4 regions of the Streptomyces sp. AM6-12 genome follow, and region 1 is predicted to be linked to each of the others. Evidence: riboswitches for the same ligand, from Rfam matches in the RefSeq annotation. Region 1 holds a riboswitch; each other region holds the start of a gene.
What was found. A riboswitch is a leader RNA that binds a small molecule or an ion and turns the genes downstream of it on or off. The one in region 1 is predicted to bind cobalamin.
Positions count from the first base shown of each region.

Region 1 (4,246 bases):
ATGTTCACCCGACGGCCTCGTCGGGACCGGGCGATGTGCACGACAACCGGCCCCGGCGGGCACCCGCAGTTCCATGACATCTTCATGGAGCCGACCGAGCCGTCCGGATTCCGGGCGCACGTCCCGTCGTACCGGCCGCGTGACGTGGGCCGGGTGTGCGCTGCTGCCGCTTCTCGCGCTGACGGCCTGTGATCACGGCGGCGGTGAGCTGCCGCTGCCCGGAGCCGTGCGCGGCGCACGCGGCGGGCAGTTCGAGAGGGCCGTCCTCGCGGACGGCGGTCGTCTCGTCATCACCACTCAGGGCGGCGTACGCGTCGTCGGGACGGACGACGGCAGCGTGTCGGTGGACGACGCGACCCTCGCCCGCTGGGGCGGGCACGGGGGCACGCACACCCTCGACCTGCCCTGCGACGAGGGTGACGACCGGGCCAAGGGCAACTGCGGCGGTATGCCGCTCGTCCATGTGCCGACCGGCGTCACGCTCACCGTGCGGGCCCACGACGCCGGGATCGATGTGACCGGTGTGCGGGGCGAGTTGAGCCTGAGCACCGTCAACGGTGACGTCACCGTGCGGGATTCGGGCACGAAGGGTGCCCGCCAGCGTCTGGTGACCCGTAACGGCTCCGTCCGCGCTACCGGCCTGGCGGCCCGTGGCGTGGCCGCCGAGACGGTCAACGGCGATGTCGACCTGCTGTGCGCGACCTCGCCCGGCACGCTCGACGGGGTGACCCGCAACGGCTCCGTGCGGGTCACCCTGCCGGCGGACGCCCCGCCGTACGCGACGGACGCGCGCACCGTCAACGGCCGCTCCGCCGTGGGCGTTCCGGCCGCGCGCTCCGCCGACCACCGGTACCGGCTGGCTCTGCGCACCGTCAACGGCGACGTCGAGGCCCACCGTGGCTGAGGATCCCGCTCCGGCGGGCGTCAGCCACCGTCGCCGAGCCGGCCGGCCCACCTCTGCTCCACCCTGGCCAGCCGCCAGTACGCCAGCGCCGCCCCCCAGACGACCACGAACAGGCCGACGATGACGTACCCGACGTTGTCCAGGTCGAGCCCGGCGATCCAGCCGGTCACCGCGTCGCTCAGATCGAGCTTCTCGTGCAGCACCCCGACCAGTTCGATGGTGCCGATCAGGAAGGCGACCGCGATGGACAGGCCGGTGATGGTGAGGTTGTAGAACACCTTGCGCACCGGGTTGGAGAACGCCCACTGGTAAGCGAAGTTCATGAAGGTGCCGTCGAGCGTGTCGAACAGGCTCATCCCCGCCGCGAACAGCAGCGGCAGGCACAGGATCGCGTACCAGGGAAGCCCGGCCGCGGCACCGCTGCCCGCCATCACCATCAGGGTGACCTCGGTCGCGGTGTCGAAGCCGAGGCCGAACAGGAAGCCCAGCGGGAACATCTGACCGGGGCGGGTGATCGACTTGGTGGCGCGGCCCAGGAAGCGGTTCATGAACCCCCGCGAATCCAGGTGCTGTTCGAGGGCGGCCTCGTCGTACGTGCCCGCTCGCATCGCCCGGAAGACCCGCAGGATGCCCGCGAGCGCCACGAGGTTGAGCGCCGCGATGAGGTAGAGGAAGGTCCCGGAGACGGTGGTGCCGACGACGCCGAGGGTCTGGTGGGTACGGGAGTTGTCGTCGAGCAGGGTGCCGGCGAGCTGTGTGCCTCCCGCGACCAGGGCCGCCATGACGACCACCACGCTGGAGTGGCCGAGCGCGAACCAGAAGCCGACGGACACCGGCCGCTTGCCGTCGGCCATCAGCTTGCGGGTGGTGTTGTCGATCGCGGCGATGTGATCGGCGTCGAAGGCGTGCCGCATGCCCAGCGTGTACGCGGTCACCCCGAGGCCGATCCCGAACGCCTTGGATCCGACCTCGTAGTGGCCCGGTACGACCAGCAGGAACAGGATGCCGAACGCGACGACGTGCAGGACGGCGATCACCATGAGCAGTCCGGCGGTACGGACGGTGTCCTCGCGCCGCCAACGAAAACGGGTCGACTCTGTGGGCAGGGTCATACGGTCACGCTCCAGCACCTCGTGGATCTCTTCGTGAAGTGCCGTGGCCGGTCTCCTGGCTTACGGGTGTGCGCGTGTCCGTCCCGGCCTTCCCGTCCGCCGGGCGGCGGACAGTGACCATGCACAACTGGGACGGATACTCCCCGATCACAGTGGCGAGGGCCGCTCCGGCCTGAACCCCGCGAAGGGTTGTCACCGGTCTTCCCGAACACCACGGCCCGCCCACCGTAGGGCCGACCACCCATCCCCGCACAACCACGCGGTCGTTCAGGTATCCAAGATCACATCCTTGCGCGGGACCGACACCGCCTTCGGACACGCCCTGGTGATTCGGCCAGGGCGGAAATATTTTTACCGACCTTGAGGCAACCATGGGTTGCTTCAGGCTTTCTGACCTCTCGCGTGCTGCAATCGACCGACGGGAGACACGAGATGGGACCTCGCACCACGACGGACCGCCGGCCCCGGTCGGCCGCCTCGCGCTCCCGGTCCGGCTGGGCTCCGGCGGCGGCACTGCTCCTGGCCCTGACGACGACCTGCGCCGGCTGCGCGCCGGGGGACGGGATCGCCGCCGCGCTCCCCGGTGCGGCCGGAGTCGGTGACCGGCTGTTCCCCACCCTCGGCAACGGCGGCTACGACGTGACGCATTACGGGCTGACGCTGGACTACACGCCGGAAGGCAACCACTTGAAAGGCACGGCGGTCATCACCGCTCGGGCCACACAGAACCTGAGCCGCTTCGACCTCGACCTGTCGGGCCTGCGGGTACGGACCGCCACGGTGCAGGGGGCGCGGGCTCACGTCGCCCGCTCGGGAAACGAGTTGGTGGTGACACCGGCGAAGTCGGTCAAGGAAGGCGAGGTCTTCGAAACGGTCATCGCCTACGACGGCACGCCGCGAGCGGTCGAGGGCGACGACGGAGGGCTCGAAGGCTGGATCGAGACCGACGACGGCTCGGCCGCCCTGGGCGAGCCGACCGGCTCCATGACCTGGTTCCCCGGCAATCACCACCCGTCGGACAAGGCGATGTACGACATTCGGGTCACCGTGCCCAGGGACGCGGACGGCGACTTCTACGACGTGGTGAGCAACGGCGAGCTGATCGCGGAGCGGGACAAGGGCGGGACGGTGACACGGCATTGGCGCACCGCGGAGCCCATGTCCAGCTACCTCGCCCACGTCTCCGTCGGCTACTTCGACGTCCACAACGGCTGGACACGCGATCACCTGCCCGTCTACGTCGCCGTCGATCCCGACGAGTCCGAGGACGCGGCCGCCGTCCCGCGCCTGGTGCCCGAGATCGTCGACTGGGCCGCTGAACTCTTCGGCCCTTACCCCTTCTCCTCGACCGGCGCCGTCGTCGACCACCTGCCCGGGCTCGACTACGCCCTGGAGACCCAGACCAAGCCCTATTTCGCCGAAGCGCCGGACGAGTCGCTGCTGGTGCACGAGCTGGGACACCAGTGGTTCGGCAACTCCGTGACCCCGCGACGGTGGAAGGACATGTGGCTCAGCGAGGGGATGGCCACCTACGCGGAGTGGCTCTGGGAGGAGCAGCGGGGCGGCAGGAGCACCGACGAGATCTTCCAGGCCTTCTACGACGGAACGGACGACGAGGCCGAGGGCATCTGGGCCTTCCCGCCCGCCGATCCGCCCAGCGGAGGACGGGTGTCCGACCCGCCCGTCTACGGACGCGGTGCCATGGTCCTGGACCAGGTACGCAAGGCCGTCGGCGACGAGGACTTCTTCCGCATACTCCACACCTGGACGCGCCGGCACCGGCATGGCAACGCCGACACCGGGCAGTTCCTCACGCTGTGCGAGAGCGAGTCCGGCAAGGACCTGACCGGGATCTTCGACGCGTGGCTGTTCGCCAAGGGCAAGCCCCCTCGGGCGCGAGGAGCCTGACCAGCGAAGCAGCAAGCCCGGGGGAAGCCGGCGGGCGGTTGCCGGACGGGCGTTCAGGCGCCGGTGTGTTCGCCCGCCCGCTGGGCACGCTCCCGCCGGTAGGACTCCGCGCGGGCGAGGTAGTCCCGGTGTTCCTGCTCGGGGTCCGGCGGCAGGTCCGGCTCGTCGGTGGTGGTGAAGAACCGCACCAGGGCCTCGTTCGCGTTCACGGCCAGGTCGCCGGAGCGGGCGAACATGTCCGACTCGTAGCGGGCGACCGCCTCGTCCAGGGTGGCGGCCGGATCGGGGCCGACCGCGCGGCTGACGGCGTGCGCGAGTTCCG
Region 1 covers NZ_JBIQWN010000002.1:935,207-939,452, reverse strand. The annotation lists gene ACE4Q9_RS32610 (DUF4097 family beta strand repeat-containing protein) at 140-904, shown strand; gene ACE4Q9_RS32605 (HoxN/HupN/NixA family nickel/cobalt transporter) at 925-2,016, opposite strand; cobalamin riboswitch at 2,044-2,247, opposite strand; gene ACE4Q9_RS32600 (M1 family metallopeptidase) at 2,449-3,924, shown strand; gene ACE4Q9_RS32595 (FAD-dependent oxidoreductase) at 3,978-4,246, opposite strand, start outside.

Region 2 (4,246 bases), on a different contig from region 1:
GTTCACGCGCTGGTTCCACCGCTGGGCGCTGCTCGCGGGGTGGGCGGTCGGCATGGTCTACGGCACCCTCGCCGCGTACGGTGTCGCCTCGCCGACCCAGAAGCACTTCGGCGGCTCCGCCGACGACATTCCGGGCATCGGCCAGATCGGCTACATCGGCATGACGGCGTTCGTGCTCAACGTCCTCGTCACGGTCGTGCTGACCGTCGTCCTGAAGGCCGTGAAGGCCCCCGAGGGCGTCGACGAGACCCGTCCCGAGGACTACACGGCGGACGCGGGCGATCCGGGCGTCCAGGTGGAGCTGCCGCCGGCCACGGCGGGAAGCGCCCACTAGAGCCCACGAGAGTCCGCGCCCGAAAAGCGCGCACCGTGGCGGGTCGCCGGAAAGCACGTGCTCCGGCGGCCCGTCGTCGTACACACTCCTCGCCATGACCCTTCGCATCCGACCCGTTCTCCCGTCCGAGTACGACGCGCTCGGCGAGATCACCGCGCAGGCCTATCTCCAGGACGGCCTCCTGGACTTCGGTGAGAGCGACCCGTACCTCGACCAGCTCAGGGACGTGGCCAAGAGGGCGTCGGCGGCCGAGGTGCTGGTGGCCACCGACGACGAGGTCCTTCTCGGCGGTGTCACCTTCGTCCCCGCCCCCGGCCCCATGGCCGACATCGCCCGCCCCGGCGAGGCCGAGATCCGCATGCTGGCGGTGGACAAGGCGGCCCGCGGCCGGGGGGCCGGCGAGGCGCTGGTGCGGGCCTGTGCCGAGCGGGCGCGCGCCGTGGCAGGCTGCCGCGCGATCGTGCTCTCCACGCAACGGGCCATGTGCGGCGCCCACCGCATCTACGAACGGCTGGGCTTCATACGCACGCCCGAGCGGGACTGGCAGCCCCTCCCGGAGCTGGCGGACCTCACTCTGCTCACCTACCAGTTGACGCTCTGAGATCGGCGACGACACAACATCTGGGGGTGGCACGACGACCCGGCACTAGATGTATGCTCATGGTCGCTGTCGTCGCAGGGGAATCCGGTGCGAATCCGGAACTGTCCCGCAACGGTGTACTTGTGCGCATCCGCGCACAGGAGTCAGTCCGAGGACCTGCCGGCAGCGCACCCGGCCCACCGGTCCGGGTGCTCTGAGACGTCCGGGCCTCGTGGAGTGGGCCGGTGGACGCGACGCCGTGTGCGCTCGTGGCTGCCCCCTGCCCTCCGCCAGGCCCCGTGCCGAGCGAGGGAGAGCCCCACGTGACCATCGCGCCAGCCGAACCGGCTTCAGCCCAGGGCCTGGAGAACGACGGTCCCGGTGCCGCACTGCTGCGGACCCTGACCGAGCTGACCGGGGACCTCCCCGACGCCGATCCCGGCCGGGTCGCGGCCGCCGCGCTGCGCGGCCGCTCGGCCCACGCCGACGAGGCGGAGCTGCGCGAACTCGCGACCGAGGCCGCGGCCGGCCTGATCTCCGAGGACCCCGCGTACTCGCGGCTCGCCGCCCGGCTGCTGACCCTCTCCATCCGCGCCGAGGCCGCCTCGCAGGGCGTGACGTCGTTCACCGAGTCGGTTGCCGTCGGGCACCGCGAGGGGCTCATCGCCGACCGGACCGCCGAGTTCGTGTGCCTGCACGCCGCCCGGCTGGACCAGCTCGTCGACCGGGCCGCCGACGACCGCTTCGGCTACTTCGGCCTGCGCACCCTGCACAGCCGCTACCTGCTGCGCCACCCGATCACCCGCCAGGTGATCGAGACCCCCCAGCACTTCATGCTCCGCGTCGCCGCCGGCCTCGCCGAGGACGACTCGGCGCGCTCCGTGGACGAAGTGGCCGCGCTCTACCGGCTGATGAGCCGGCTCGACTACCTGCCCTCCTCCCCCACGCTGTTCAACTCCGGCACCCGGCACCCCCAGATGTCGTCCTGCTACCTGCTCGACTCCCCGCTGGACGAGCTGGACTCCATCTACGACCGCTACCACCAGGTCGCCCGGCTCTCCAAGCACGCGGGCGGCATCGGTCTGTCGTACTCCCGCATCCGCGCCCGCGGTTCGCTGATCCGCGGCACCAACGGGCACTCCAACGGCATCGTGCCGTTCCTGAAGACCCTGGACGCCTCGGTGGCCGCGGTGAACCAGGGCGGCCGGCGCAAGGGCGCGGCGGCGGTGTACCTGGAGACCTGGCACTCCGACATCGAGGAGTTCCTGGAGCTGCGGGACAACACCGGTGAGGACGCCCGCCGTACGCACAACCTGAACCTGGCGCACTGGGTGCCGGACGAGTTCATGCGCCGGGTCAACGCCGACGAGCAGTGGTCGCTGTTCTCCCCGGCGGACGTGCCCGAGCTGGTGGACCTGTACGGCGCGGAGTTCGACGCCGCCTACCGCGCGGCGGAGCGCAAGGGCCTGGCGAGCAAGACCATGCCGGCCCGTGAGCTGTACGGCCGCATGATGCGCACCCTCGCGCAGACCGGCCAGGGCTGGATGACGTTCAAGGACGCCGCCAACCGCACCGCCAACCAGACCGCCGAGCCGGGCCAGGTCATCCACTCCTCCAACCTCTGCACGGAGATCCTGGAGGTCACCAACGACGGCGAGACGGCGGTCTGCAACCTGGGCTCCGTCAACCTCGGCGCGTTCGTGGCCGACGGGGACATCGACTGGGAGCGGCTCGACGAGACCGTCCGCACGGCCGTCACCTTCCTCGATCGCGTGGTGGACATCAACTTCTACCCGACCGAGCAGGCGGGCCGCTCCAACGCCAAATGGCGCCCGGTGGGCCTCGGCGCGATGGGCCTCCAGGACGTCTTCTTCAAGCTGCGGCTGCCCTTCGACTCACCCGAGGCGAAGGCGCTGTCCACCCGGATCGCCGAGCGGATCATGCTCGCCGCGTACGAGGCGTCCGCCGACCTCGCCGAGCGCAGCGGCCCGCTGCCGGCCTGGGAGCAGACCCGTACCGCGCGCGGTGTGCTGCACCCCGACCACTACGGCGTCCAGGAGACCTGGCCCGAGCGCTGGGCGGCGCTGCGGACCCGGATCGCGCGGGTGGGCCTGCGCAACTCGCTGCTGCTGGCGATCGCGCCGACGGCCACCATCGCCTCCATCGCGGGCGTCTACGAGTGCATCGAGCCGCAGGTGTCCAACCTGTTCAAGCGCGAGACGCTGTCCGGTGAGTTCCTCCAGGTCAACTCGTACCTGGTGCAGGACCTGAAGGAGCTGGGCGTCTGGGACGCGCGCACCCGCGAGGCGCTGCGCGAGTCCAACGGCTCGGTGCAGGGCTTCGCGTGGATCCCCGAGGAGGTGCGGGCGCTGTACCGCACGGCGTGGGAGATCCCGCAGCGCGGTCTGATCGACATGGCGGCGGCGCGCACCCCGTTCCTCGACCAGGCGCAGTCCCTGAACCTGTTCATGGAGACGCCGACGATCGGCAAGCTCTCCTCGATGTACGCGTACGCCTGGAAGTCCGGGCTGAAGACGACGTACTACCTGCGCTCGCGCCCGGCGACCCGGATCGCCCGCGCCGCCCGGGCGCAGCAGGCCATCCCCGTCCAGCAGGCCGCCGACCCCGACGCCGTGGCCTGCTCCCTGGAAAACCCCGAGTCCTGCGAGGCCTGCCAGTAATTCCCGCCCGCCACCCGACCACCACCCCTGGAGGACGGCGCTTCGCGCCGAAAGCAATGACCCGAAACCAAAATCTCCTCGACCCGGGCTTCGAGCTGACCCTGCGTCCCATGCGCTACCCGGACTTCTACGAGCGCTACCGGGACGCCATCAAGAACACCTGGACCGTGGAGGAGGTCGACCTCCACTCGGACGTCGCCGACCTCGCGAAGCTCAGCCCGGCCGAGCAGCACCTGATCGGCCGCCTGGTCGCGTTCTTCGCGACGGGTGACTCGATCGTCGCCAACAACCTGGTGCTGACGCTGTACAAGCACATCAACTCCCCCGAGGCGCGGCTGTACCTGAGCCGTCAGCTGTTCGAGGAGGCGGTGCACGTCCAGTTCTATCTGACGCTGCTGGACACCTATCTGCCCGATCCGGAGGACCGCGCGGCGGCGTTCGCGGCGGTCGAGAACATCCCCTCGATCCGCGAGAAGGCCGAGTTCTGCTTCAAGTGGATCGACTCGGTGGACACGATCGACCGGCTGGAGACGCAGTCGGACCGCCGGCGCTTCCTGCTGAACCTGATCTGCTTCGCCGCGTGCATCGAGGGCCTGTTCTTCTACGGCGCCTTCGCGTACGTCTACTGGTTCCGCAGCCGGGGTCTGCTGC
Region 2 covers NZ_JBIQWN010000001.1:2,533,923-2,538,168, forward strand. The annotation lists gene mctP (monocarboxylate uptake permease MctP) at 1-334, shown strand, start outside; gene ACE4Q9_RS11255 (GNAT family N-acetyltransferase) at 429-935, shown strand; cobalamin riboswitch at 979-1,114, shown strand; gene ACE4Q9_RS11260 (ribonucleoside-diphosphate reductase subunit alpha) at 1,238-3,595, shown strand; gene ACE4Q9_RS11265 (ribonucleotide-diphosphate reductase subunit beta) at 3,652-4,246, shown strand, end outside.
Region 2: another riboswitch for cobalamin. It lies ahead of ACE4Q9_RS11260 (ribonucleoside-diphosphate reductase subunit alpha); the one in region 1 lies ahead of ACE4Q9_RS32605 (HoxN/HupN/NixA family nickel/cobalt transporter).

Region 3 (4,246 bases), on a different contig from region 1:
AAGCCATGGGTAAGAAGGCCGTCCACTGCGGCGGCGCCGGTGCCGGGCAGGCTGCCAAGATCTGCAACAACATGACCCTCGGCGTCTCCATGATCGCCGTAAGCGAGGCGTTCGTCCTCGGCGAGAGCCTCGGCCTGTCCCACCAGGCCCTGTACGACGTCGCCTCCACGGCGTCCGGGCAGTGCTGGGCGCTCAGCGTCAACTGTCCCGTCCCCGGACCCGTGCCGACCAGTCCCGCCAACAGGGACTACCGGCCGGGCTTCGCCGCCTCCCTCATGGCCAAGGACCTCGGGCTCGCGGCCAACGCGGTCAAGGCGGGCGGAGTACGTGCGGAACTCGGTCTGCGGGCCGCCGAGTTGTACGCCGCCTATGCAGAGCGAGCCGGTGCCACGGAGGACTTCTCCGGCATCGTGCGCACCATCAGGGACCAGAGCGGAGAACAGGCGTGACTGCGGAACCGGCTGTCGAGTACGAGACGATCCTTGTCGAGCGGAAGGGCCGTACCGCCCTGCTTACCCTCAACCGACCCAAGGCCCTGAACGCCCTGAACCTCCAGGTGATGAACGAGGTGGTGGCCGCCACCGAGGCCCTCGACCGGGACCCGGAGTGCGGCTGCATCGTGATCACCGGATCGGCGAAGGCGTTCGCGGCCGGCGCCGACATCAAGGAGATGCGGCCGCAGGGCTACATGGACATGTACCTCGCCGACTGGTTCGCCGCCTGGGACCGGCTCGGACAGCTCCGCACGCCGACCGTGGCGGCGGTTTCCGGATACGCCCTGGGGGGCGGCTGCGAGCTCGCCATGCTCTGCGACATCCTGCTCGCCGCCGACACGGCCGCCTTCGGGCAGCCCGAGATCAAACTCGGCGTCATCCCCGGCATCGGCGGCTCCCAGCGGCTCACTCGCGCGGTCGGTAAGGCCAAGGCCATGGAGCTGTGCCTGACCGGACGCACCATGGATGCGGAAGAGGCCGAGCGCGCCGGACTGGTCTCCCGTGTGGTTCCCGCCGACGACTTGCTCGGCGAGGCACTGGCAGTTGCCGAAACCGTGGCCGGAATGTCGCTGCCGGTGGCAATGATGGCGAAGGAAGCGGTGGGACGGGCCTTCGAGACCACGCTCACGGAAGGCGTCCGCTTCGAACGGCGGCTATTCCACGCGGTGTTCGCGACCGCTGACCAGAAGGAAGGCATGGGCGCCTTCATCGACAAGCGACCCCGGGGTTTCTCCACCGCTGATTCACGTGCGAAGGAGTAGGTCCTGTCCGCAGGGCAGAAGTCTGCCGTGAAGCCGAGTGCCGACCAGGTAGCTGCCCTGTCGTTCAGGAAGCCGGGTTCCTGTGGCGACGCAACAGCGCGGCGACCGCGCAGCGCAGGCAGTCCGTGCCCGGCTCCGATGCCCCACCGTCGGAGCCGGACTCCGGGGAGGTCGTCGCTTCAGCGCTCCGCTGCTCGCAGCACCGGTCTCGCGGTGCCATTATCAGCGTTTCCAGATCCTGCAGGAGCCGTTCGGTTCGTTTCGCCTCGAGGGAGAGCACACGTACGCGTGCGCTCTGTCCGCCGATCTGCCGTCGGCTGGCGACGAGTTGTTCGTACTCCTCCAGCGTGAGGGCGACCGCTTCGCGGCCCCCGAGGGTGATGTGGCGCGGTGTGAGACGTCTGGCCACTGGTTTCCTCCGCTCCTCGCCTAGGGGTTCGTGTTTCGCCGGCCAGATTCCTGTGCCATAGCTGTGACCCGATTCGCGTCGGTGTTCCGGAGAACGTGATTACGGCGGCCGATGGTTCCGTGGGGCTTGTGTTGGCCTGAAGGATTCAGGGCCCGGCTGAAACCGAGTGCACAGTTGTCACGGACGGGAGATCCGTATTCAGCAGCCACTTCGCAACTCGCCGCATACTAGTACGTATCTGGCCCGTAAGGTGGGTACGGGGATGGCCAAGGTCGGCGACGGGGTACGGGCCGGATGGTGCGGAACGGCTAGCCCGAAGGGGGATCGGGGCTACGCAGGGCGGCGGTGCGCAGGGCCACATCGTCTCGGCCACTTGTCTGATTGACGGACCATCTCAGGGGTCCGTACGCTCCCTTTGTAATGACGGCCTAAGGAAGCTGGTGAGATTCCAGCACGGTCGCGCCACTGTGAACAGACCCACTCAAGAGTGGGTCTGGAGTCAGACCCTGGGCCGTCGCGACGCTCCACTGAACTGAGGGACGCACGATCCCCTGAAGGAGGCTCACACCCATGAGCAGCATGTCCGCGCCCGCCGCACTTCCCACCCCGGTCGTCCTGCCGGCCACGAAGGCGGTGTTCTGGCTCGTCGGAACCGCTCTGATCGCGCTGGCCATCTACTACTTCATCGGTGTCGACCAGGGCGCCTACTCCGTCTTCGGCAAGGACATGCACGTCCACGAGTTCGTGCACGACGCCCGCCACTTCCTCGGCTTCCCCTGCCACTGACGAGAGCTAGCACGGACACGGACATCTGAACATGGAAAAGAGACTCATACTGCGCGGCGTCATCGCCGGCGCAGTCGCCGGTCTGCTCGCCTTCGTCTTCGCCCGGATCTTCGCCGAGCCCCAGATCAACAAGGCCATCGACTACGAGAGCGGCCGCGACGCCGCGCAGGAGGCTCTCGACAAGGCCGCCGGAATCCCGGTGGGGGCTCCGGATCCGGACATCTTCAGCCGGACGATCCAGGCCAACGTCGGTATCGGCGTGGGCATGGTGTTCTTCGGCATCGCCATGGGCGCCCTGTTCGCCGTCGCCTACGCCGTCTGCCTCGGCCGGGTCGGCAATCTGCGTCCCCGCAACCTGGCGATGCTGGTGGCTCTGGGCGGCTTCCTCGGCATGTACCTGGTGCCGTTCCTGAAGTACCCGGCCAACCCGCCGGCGATCGGACACCCGGACACGATCAAGGACCGCGGCAACCTCTACCTGGCCATGGTCGTCTGCTCGGTGGTCTTCCTCGTCGGCGCCGTCTGGCTCGGCAAGCGGCTCCAGCCGCGCTTCGGCAACTGGAACGCCACGCTCCTCGCCGGCGCCGGGTACGTCGTCGCCATCGGCATCGTGATGCTCCTGCTGCCGCAACTCGGTGAACTCTCCGCCAACGTGCACGAGTACGGCCACCACGCCACGGAGACACCCCTGCCCCTGACCAACTCCAAGGGCGCCATCGTCTACCCGGGCTTCCCGGCGGACGTGCTGTTCTCCTTCCGCTTCTACTCCGTAGCCGCTCAGGCGCTGCTGTGGGCGAGCCTGGGTCTCGTCTTTGCCCCCATGGCGGAGCGGCTGCTCGACCCGGCGATCAGGGCTTCGGCGAAGCCGGCGCCGAAGCAGCCGGAACCTGTCGGTGCAGCATGACGTGCTCGGCAGCATGAGGCACCAGAGGGCCACGCCGCTCCAACGAGGCGTGGCCCTCAGGCTTTTCTAGGTGCCCGCCTCCTGCTCTACAGCGCCGCGTTGTCTCCCTGCGCCGAGGCGACAAGGGGCCTGCCGAGCCGTAGGTTCCAGCGGCCGGATCGCCCGCTCAGTTCCGTGGCCGTCAATGGCGCCACGTCGAGCCTCCAGAAAGAAGCCTCCGGCAAGCCCAGTGCAAGCGTCACCGCGGCCCGGATCACCTCGGGCTCGACCACGGCGACCGTACGGCCGTCCATGTGCTGCGCGGACTCCAGCCAGCGCCTGACCCGCTCGCACATGTCCCGCACCGACTCACCGCCGTGTGCCGCCCAACCAGGGGCGGTGAGCCAGTGCCCCACAGCCTCCGGCTCGGCCGCTCCCACCTCGTCGAGGGTGCGCCCCCGCCAGCGGCCCACGTCCAGGCCGCCCAGCGCCGGTGTCTCCACGCCGTCGAGGCCGAGCGCCGCCGCCGTCTCCCGGCAGCGCACACTCGCGGACACGAGCACACGCGCGGGGGCTGCCAGCGATCCGGCGGCCTCACGGGCGCGGGCCGCGCCGATGTCGTCGATCGAGTCGCCGTCGTAGAAGCGGGCCTGCCGCAGCGACGGGCTCGTGGCGGGCGAGACGAAGGTGACACGGCTGGTCACGTGGCTGCTCCTGCTGTCGGTTTCATGGGGTGCTGCTCTCCACGGCGTACGGCACGTACGTGCGCCGGTCCGGGTCGATGGCGAGGCGTCCGCCGGCCGGGGGCCTGGCGCGCTGGGCGCAGTCGCGGCGTTCGCAGATCCGGCAGCCCAGGCCGATTCGGGTGGCGGCGCGCGGGTCGTCCAGGGCGATGCCCTCGGTGTAGACGAGC
Region 3 covers NZ_JBIQWN010000001.1:1,371,262-1,375,507, reverse strand. The annotation lists gene mmsB (3-hydroxyisobutyrate dehydrogenase) at 1-449, shown strand, start outside; gene ACE4Q9_RS06205 (enoyl-CoA hydratase) at 446-1,255, shown strand; gene ACE4Q9_RS06200 (hypothetical protein) at 1,320-1,664, opposite strand; cobalamin riboswitch at 2,043-2,190, shown strand; gene ACE4Q9_RS06195 (CbtB-domain containing protein) at 2,235-2,450, shown strand; gene ACE4Q9_RS06190 (CbtA family protein) at 2,482-3,354, shown strand; gene ACE4Q9_RS06185 (histidine phosphatase family protein) at 3,441-4,037, opposite strand; gene ACE4Q9_RS06180 (short-chain fatty acyl-CoA regulator family protein) at 4,060-4,246, opposite strand, start outside.
Region 3: another riboswitch for cobalamin. It lies ahead of ACE4Q9_RS06195 (CbtB-domain containing protein); the one in region 1 lies ahead of ACE4Q9_RS32605 (HoxN/HupN/NixA family nickel/cobalt transporter).

Region 4 (4,246 bases), on a different contig from region 1:
CCAGGACGCGCTGTCCAGCAGGGAGATCTCCGACGCCGTCGGCGGGTCGGCGCACTCGGGCTCGTCGCTGTACACGCTCGACACCGAGGCGCTGGCTGCCCTGCGTCCCGACGTGATCCTCACCCAGGACTTGTGCGACGTGTGCGCAGTCTCGTACGAGAAGGTCAGCCGCACGGTACGACTGCTCGACGCCGACACCCGTGTCCTCAGCCTGGAGCCCCGCACCCTCGACGACGTCCTGGACTGCCTGGTCACGGTGGGCGAGCTGCTCGGCGTACGGGACCACGCCGAGCGCAAGCGAGCGGCGCTGCTGGCCCGGCTGGACCGGGTCCGTGAGGCGATCGCGCGACGTGCCCGGCCACGGGTGGTGGCGATCGAGTGGCTCGACCCGCTGTGGCCGGCCGGGCACTGGGTGCCCGAGCAGATCACGGCCGCCGGCGGCGAACCTCTCCTCGCCGCGCCGGGCGAGCACACCAAGCCGATGACCTGGGAGGCGGTACGCGCCGCACAGCCGGACGTGGTCATGGTCCTGCCGTGCGGCTTCCCGCCCGAACGCACCCTGCGTGAAGCCGCATTGCTCACCGGACTGCCAGGCTGGTCGGACCTGCCCGCCGTCCGGTCCGACCGTGTGTGGGTGCTGGACGGACCGTCCTACTTCAACCGCCCGGGGCCACGAGTGGTGCGCGGTGCGGAGGTGATCGCCCACCTCCTGCACGGCGTGCGGACCGGAGAGCCGGTCACACCGGTCGAGGCACGTCCGTTCCCCAGCCGGTGACGACGAGGAGGGATCAGAACGCCGTCCAGGTGAACGCCACCTTGTCACCGGCGTTCAGCTTGAACTGGCAGCCGCCCACCGGGGTGGACGTGCCGTTGACCGAGATGTTCCAGTAGGCGCTCCCACCACCGCTAACGTTCTTGATGGTGTCGACCGAGTAGTCGTCGAACGATGTGTACCAGGTGCCGTCCCAGGTGAAGTGCCGCTTGCTCGCGGCATCGTCGAGGGCCGCCGTCGGCGTCGGCACGGCGGACGGGTTGGCGCCGCCGTTGGTGCCGTCGCATCTGTGCGTACCGCCGGTCGCGGTGGTGACCTCGTGACCGCGGGTTCTGATCTTCCCCTTGAACAGCACGCCGTCCGGTCCCTGCACGGTCAGGGTCACCTTGACGGGAGCGTTCGTGCCCGGCGTGCTGTCGGCGTGCGCGACGGCCGGCGCGGAGGCGAGGGCGAGTCCGAGGGCGGTTGCGGCCATCATGGTGCGACGTGCGGATGTACGGTGCAAGGCTCGAGCCTTCCTGATGGGGTGGCCCGCAGCCCATCGCCGTACGAGCGGGCCGGCACCTGGGTTGGCGGGCCCGTCGCCGTGCTGTACGACGACTGGACGCACCAGGCCAGGGTGACCCGAACGAGGCTCTCGGCTCCGCGCTGCAGACCATGACAGTGGGAAGCGATCACGGCACGCGCCGGGTATCCCGACTCGCAGCCTCACGGCCGCACACGGTTGCAGGTCAGCGCCGGTCTCCCACCGGCTTCCCCCAGTCACGCGCCTATGCGGTTGTCGTGCTGACAGCTCGCGCGCACACCGATCACCGTCCTGTGTGCGGTCGAACTGTGCTCATTGTATGGGGATTTGACGAGCCTCAGTCAGACTTCGCGACATCAGGTCTCCGGCGTTACGGGGGCGGAGCCCAACGGCGCGCAAGCCTCAGGAAGTAACAGTGCGGCGTGGAGGGGTGAAGGCATACAGGTCGAGGATGTCCGGCAACGGAGTGACTCCCGGGCCGCCGGCGCGTACCCAGGCGATGATGTCCTCCGTCGCGTCCGTGTCGTTGACGAGCCCCAGCCACACCGGCCGCGCACCGGCGGCACGGCCCACGGCGGACGGCTGTACGACGATGACGTTGGCCTGATCGCACACGTCAAGGCAGTCGGAGATGCGCACCGGCACCTCCGCCCGCAGTCGCGCGGTCTGTGCGGCGTGATCGATTCCGGTCACCTTGGGGCTGCCACAGCAGCAATCGCGGCATACGACCACTCGGCACGGCACCGGACCGTTCGCCTCCATAGGCGCGCCTGACGCCTCTTCCGTCGGCCTCTCGGGCATCACACCACTCCCCTCCCGGGGAGATCCGCCCCGGCGTTGCTGGAGGAGGCGACCGCGTGAGTCTCCTGGCTCCCGGGTCGCCGCTCGCCCCGCCTTCCCACCCGTTCCTGGGGCGGTGGCCTGCCGGAACTCGCTCACCGGTCACAGTGGCGGGACCGCGCCGGATTCACACCGGCTTCCTCGGACCGCCGTCGCCTTATGTCGCCGGTCATCATCCCATCACTGCCGCGACACCGTCACCTGCCCACCGCGCGGAAGGGCTCCCGCGACGGCGTGCCCGCGGGAGCCCTTCGTACGCGCCTGCCGTGACCAGTGACAAGACGATCACGAGCAGGACATCCGGGGGGCTACGTCGTCAGGGCGGCAGCAGGCTGTCGCCGCGCTCCCCGGCGGCCACCTAGCCTCGCGCTTTCACGAGGTGGGCTGTCCGACAGGCGGTCAGGAAAGCAGAAAGTGCCTCTGACCAGCAAGAATGAGGATTGTCGAGGTCCTTGTTCCTGCCGCCGCCGGAGGCACTTCCCAGGTGAAGCACTCTATCGGGTCCTACCCGCGTGTCCGTGTCCAGGACGACGGCCGCCAGGTCGTCTCCCAGGCCGGTTCGGTCCTGCTCGTCGAAACGGTCCGCAAGACCGGTCTTGACCAGGCCATATCCCAGGCTCTGGCTCCCTGGCGGAAGCCGCGGGCCGTCCACGATCCAGGCAAGGCCCTCCTGGACGTCGCTCTGACGGTCGCACTGGGCGGGGACTGCCTCGCGGATGTCGCGATGCTGCGGTGTGAGCCGGCCGTCTTCGGCCCGGTCGCCTCCGACCCGACCATCTCCCGCCTGATCGACACCCTCGCCACCTCCGGCGAGAAAGCCCTGCAGGCCATCCGCTCCGCACGGTCCGAAGTCCGTAGTCGTGCCTGGTCGTTGGCTGGCAAGAACGCCCCGGACGCCCACGGCCAGGTCGTCATCGATCTCGACGGCGTCCTCGTGATCGCCCACTCCGACAAGGAGGACGCGGCCGCGACCTGGAAGAAGACCTACGGCCATCACCCGCTGACGGCTTTCCTCGACCACGGACCGGGCGGAACCGGTGAGCCCGTCGCCGCCCTCCTCAGGCCGGGAAACGCGGGTTCCAACACGGCAGCCGACCACATCACCACCGCCCAACTTGCCCTGGCCCAGCTGCCGAAGCACTACCGGCGAGGGAGGCAGACCCTGATCCGCACCGACTCCGCGGGCGGCACCCACGACTTCGTTTCCTGGCTCGCCCAGCGCGGACGATGGCTGTCCTACTCGGTCGGCATGGTGATCACCGAAGCGATCCACGAACACGTACTGAAGGTCCCCGCCTCAGCCTGGACCCCGGCCGTCGAGACCGACGGTGAGGCCCGTGACGGGGCCTGGGTCGCCGAACTCGCCGGCAAGGTCCTGGACGGCTGGCCGAAGGGCATGCGACTGATCGTCCGAAAGGAACGTCCCCATCCTGGCGCCCAATTGAGGATCACGGACGCGGACGGCATGCGGATCACGTGCTTCGCGACCAACACCCCTGACCGGCCGATCGCCGAGCTCGAACTCCGCCACCGCCTGCGGGCCCGGGCCGAGGACCGGATCCGGGCCGCCCGGGCCACCGGCCTGCGCAACCTGCCCCTCCACACGACAGCCCAGAACAAGGTCTGGCTCGAGATCGTCCAGATCGCCCTCGACCTGCTCGCCTGGATGCCCATGCTCGCACTCACCGGCAAGGCCCGACTCTGGGAACCCCGCCGCCTGCGGTTCCGCCTGATCTCCGCGGCCGCTCAGCTCGTCACCACCGGCCGACGCAGGATTCTCCGCCTCGCCCAACACTGGCCCTGGGCAGGCGAGATCACCGCCGCCCTCGAACGGCTCGCGCTCCTCCCCAGCCCCGGCTGACCAGCAACCTTCCACCGTCCCAACGACGACATCACCCGCCCCGGGCAGTGGAACCCGGCGCTCACCCGACGCGACAGCCGGGCCGCCGGCCTGCCCACCATCAGCTCCGGAAAGCGAAAGGGTCCACCGACTCCGCCGGCGGACCCTCATGCAAGATCGAGGCTAGCGCACGCCACCGCCTGCCAGTTGGCAGTGGCACGCCCTCGAACCGGCCCCGCCTCCGCTGTACTGACGGGACAGACGCCGC
Region 4 covers NZ_JBIQWN010000001.1:1,389,613-1,393,858, forward strand. The annotation lists gene ACE4Q9_RS06260 (cobalamin-binding protein) at 1-775, shown strand, start outside; gene ACE4Q9_RS06265 (DUF4430 domain-containing protein) at 789-1,277, opposite strand; cobalamin riboswitch at 1,440-1,584, opposite strand; gene ACE4Q9_RS06270 ((2Fe-2S) ferredoxin domain-containing protein) at 1,701-2,060, opposite strand; cobalamin riboswitch at 2,158-2,281, opposite strand; gene ACE4Q9_RS06275 (IS1380 family transposase) at 2,623-3,999, shown strand.
Region 4: another riboswitch for cobalamin. It lies ahead of ACE4Q9_RS06270 ((2Fe-2S) ferredoxin domain-containing protein); the one in region 1 lies ahead of ACE4Q9_RS32605 (HoxN/HupN/NixA family nickel/cobalt transporter).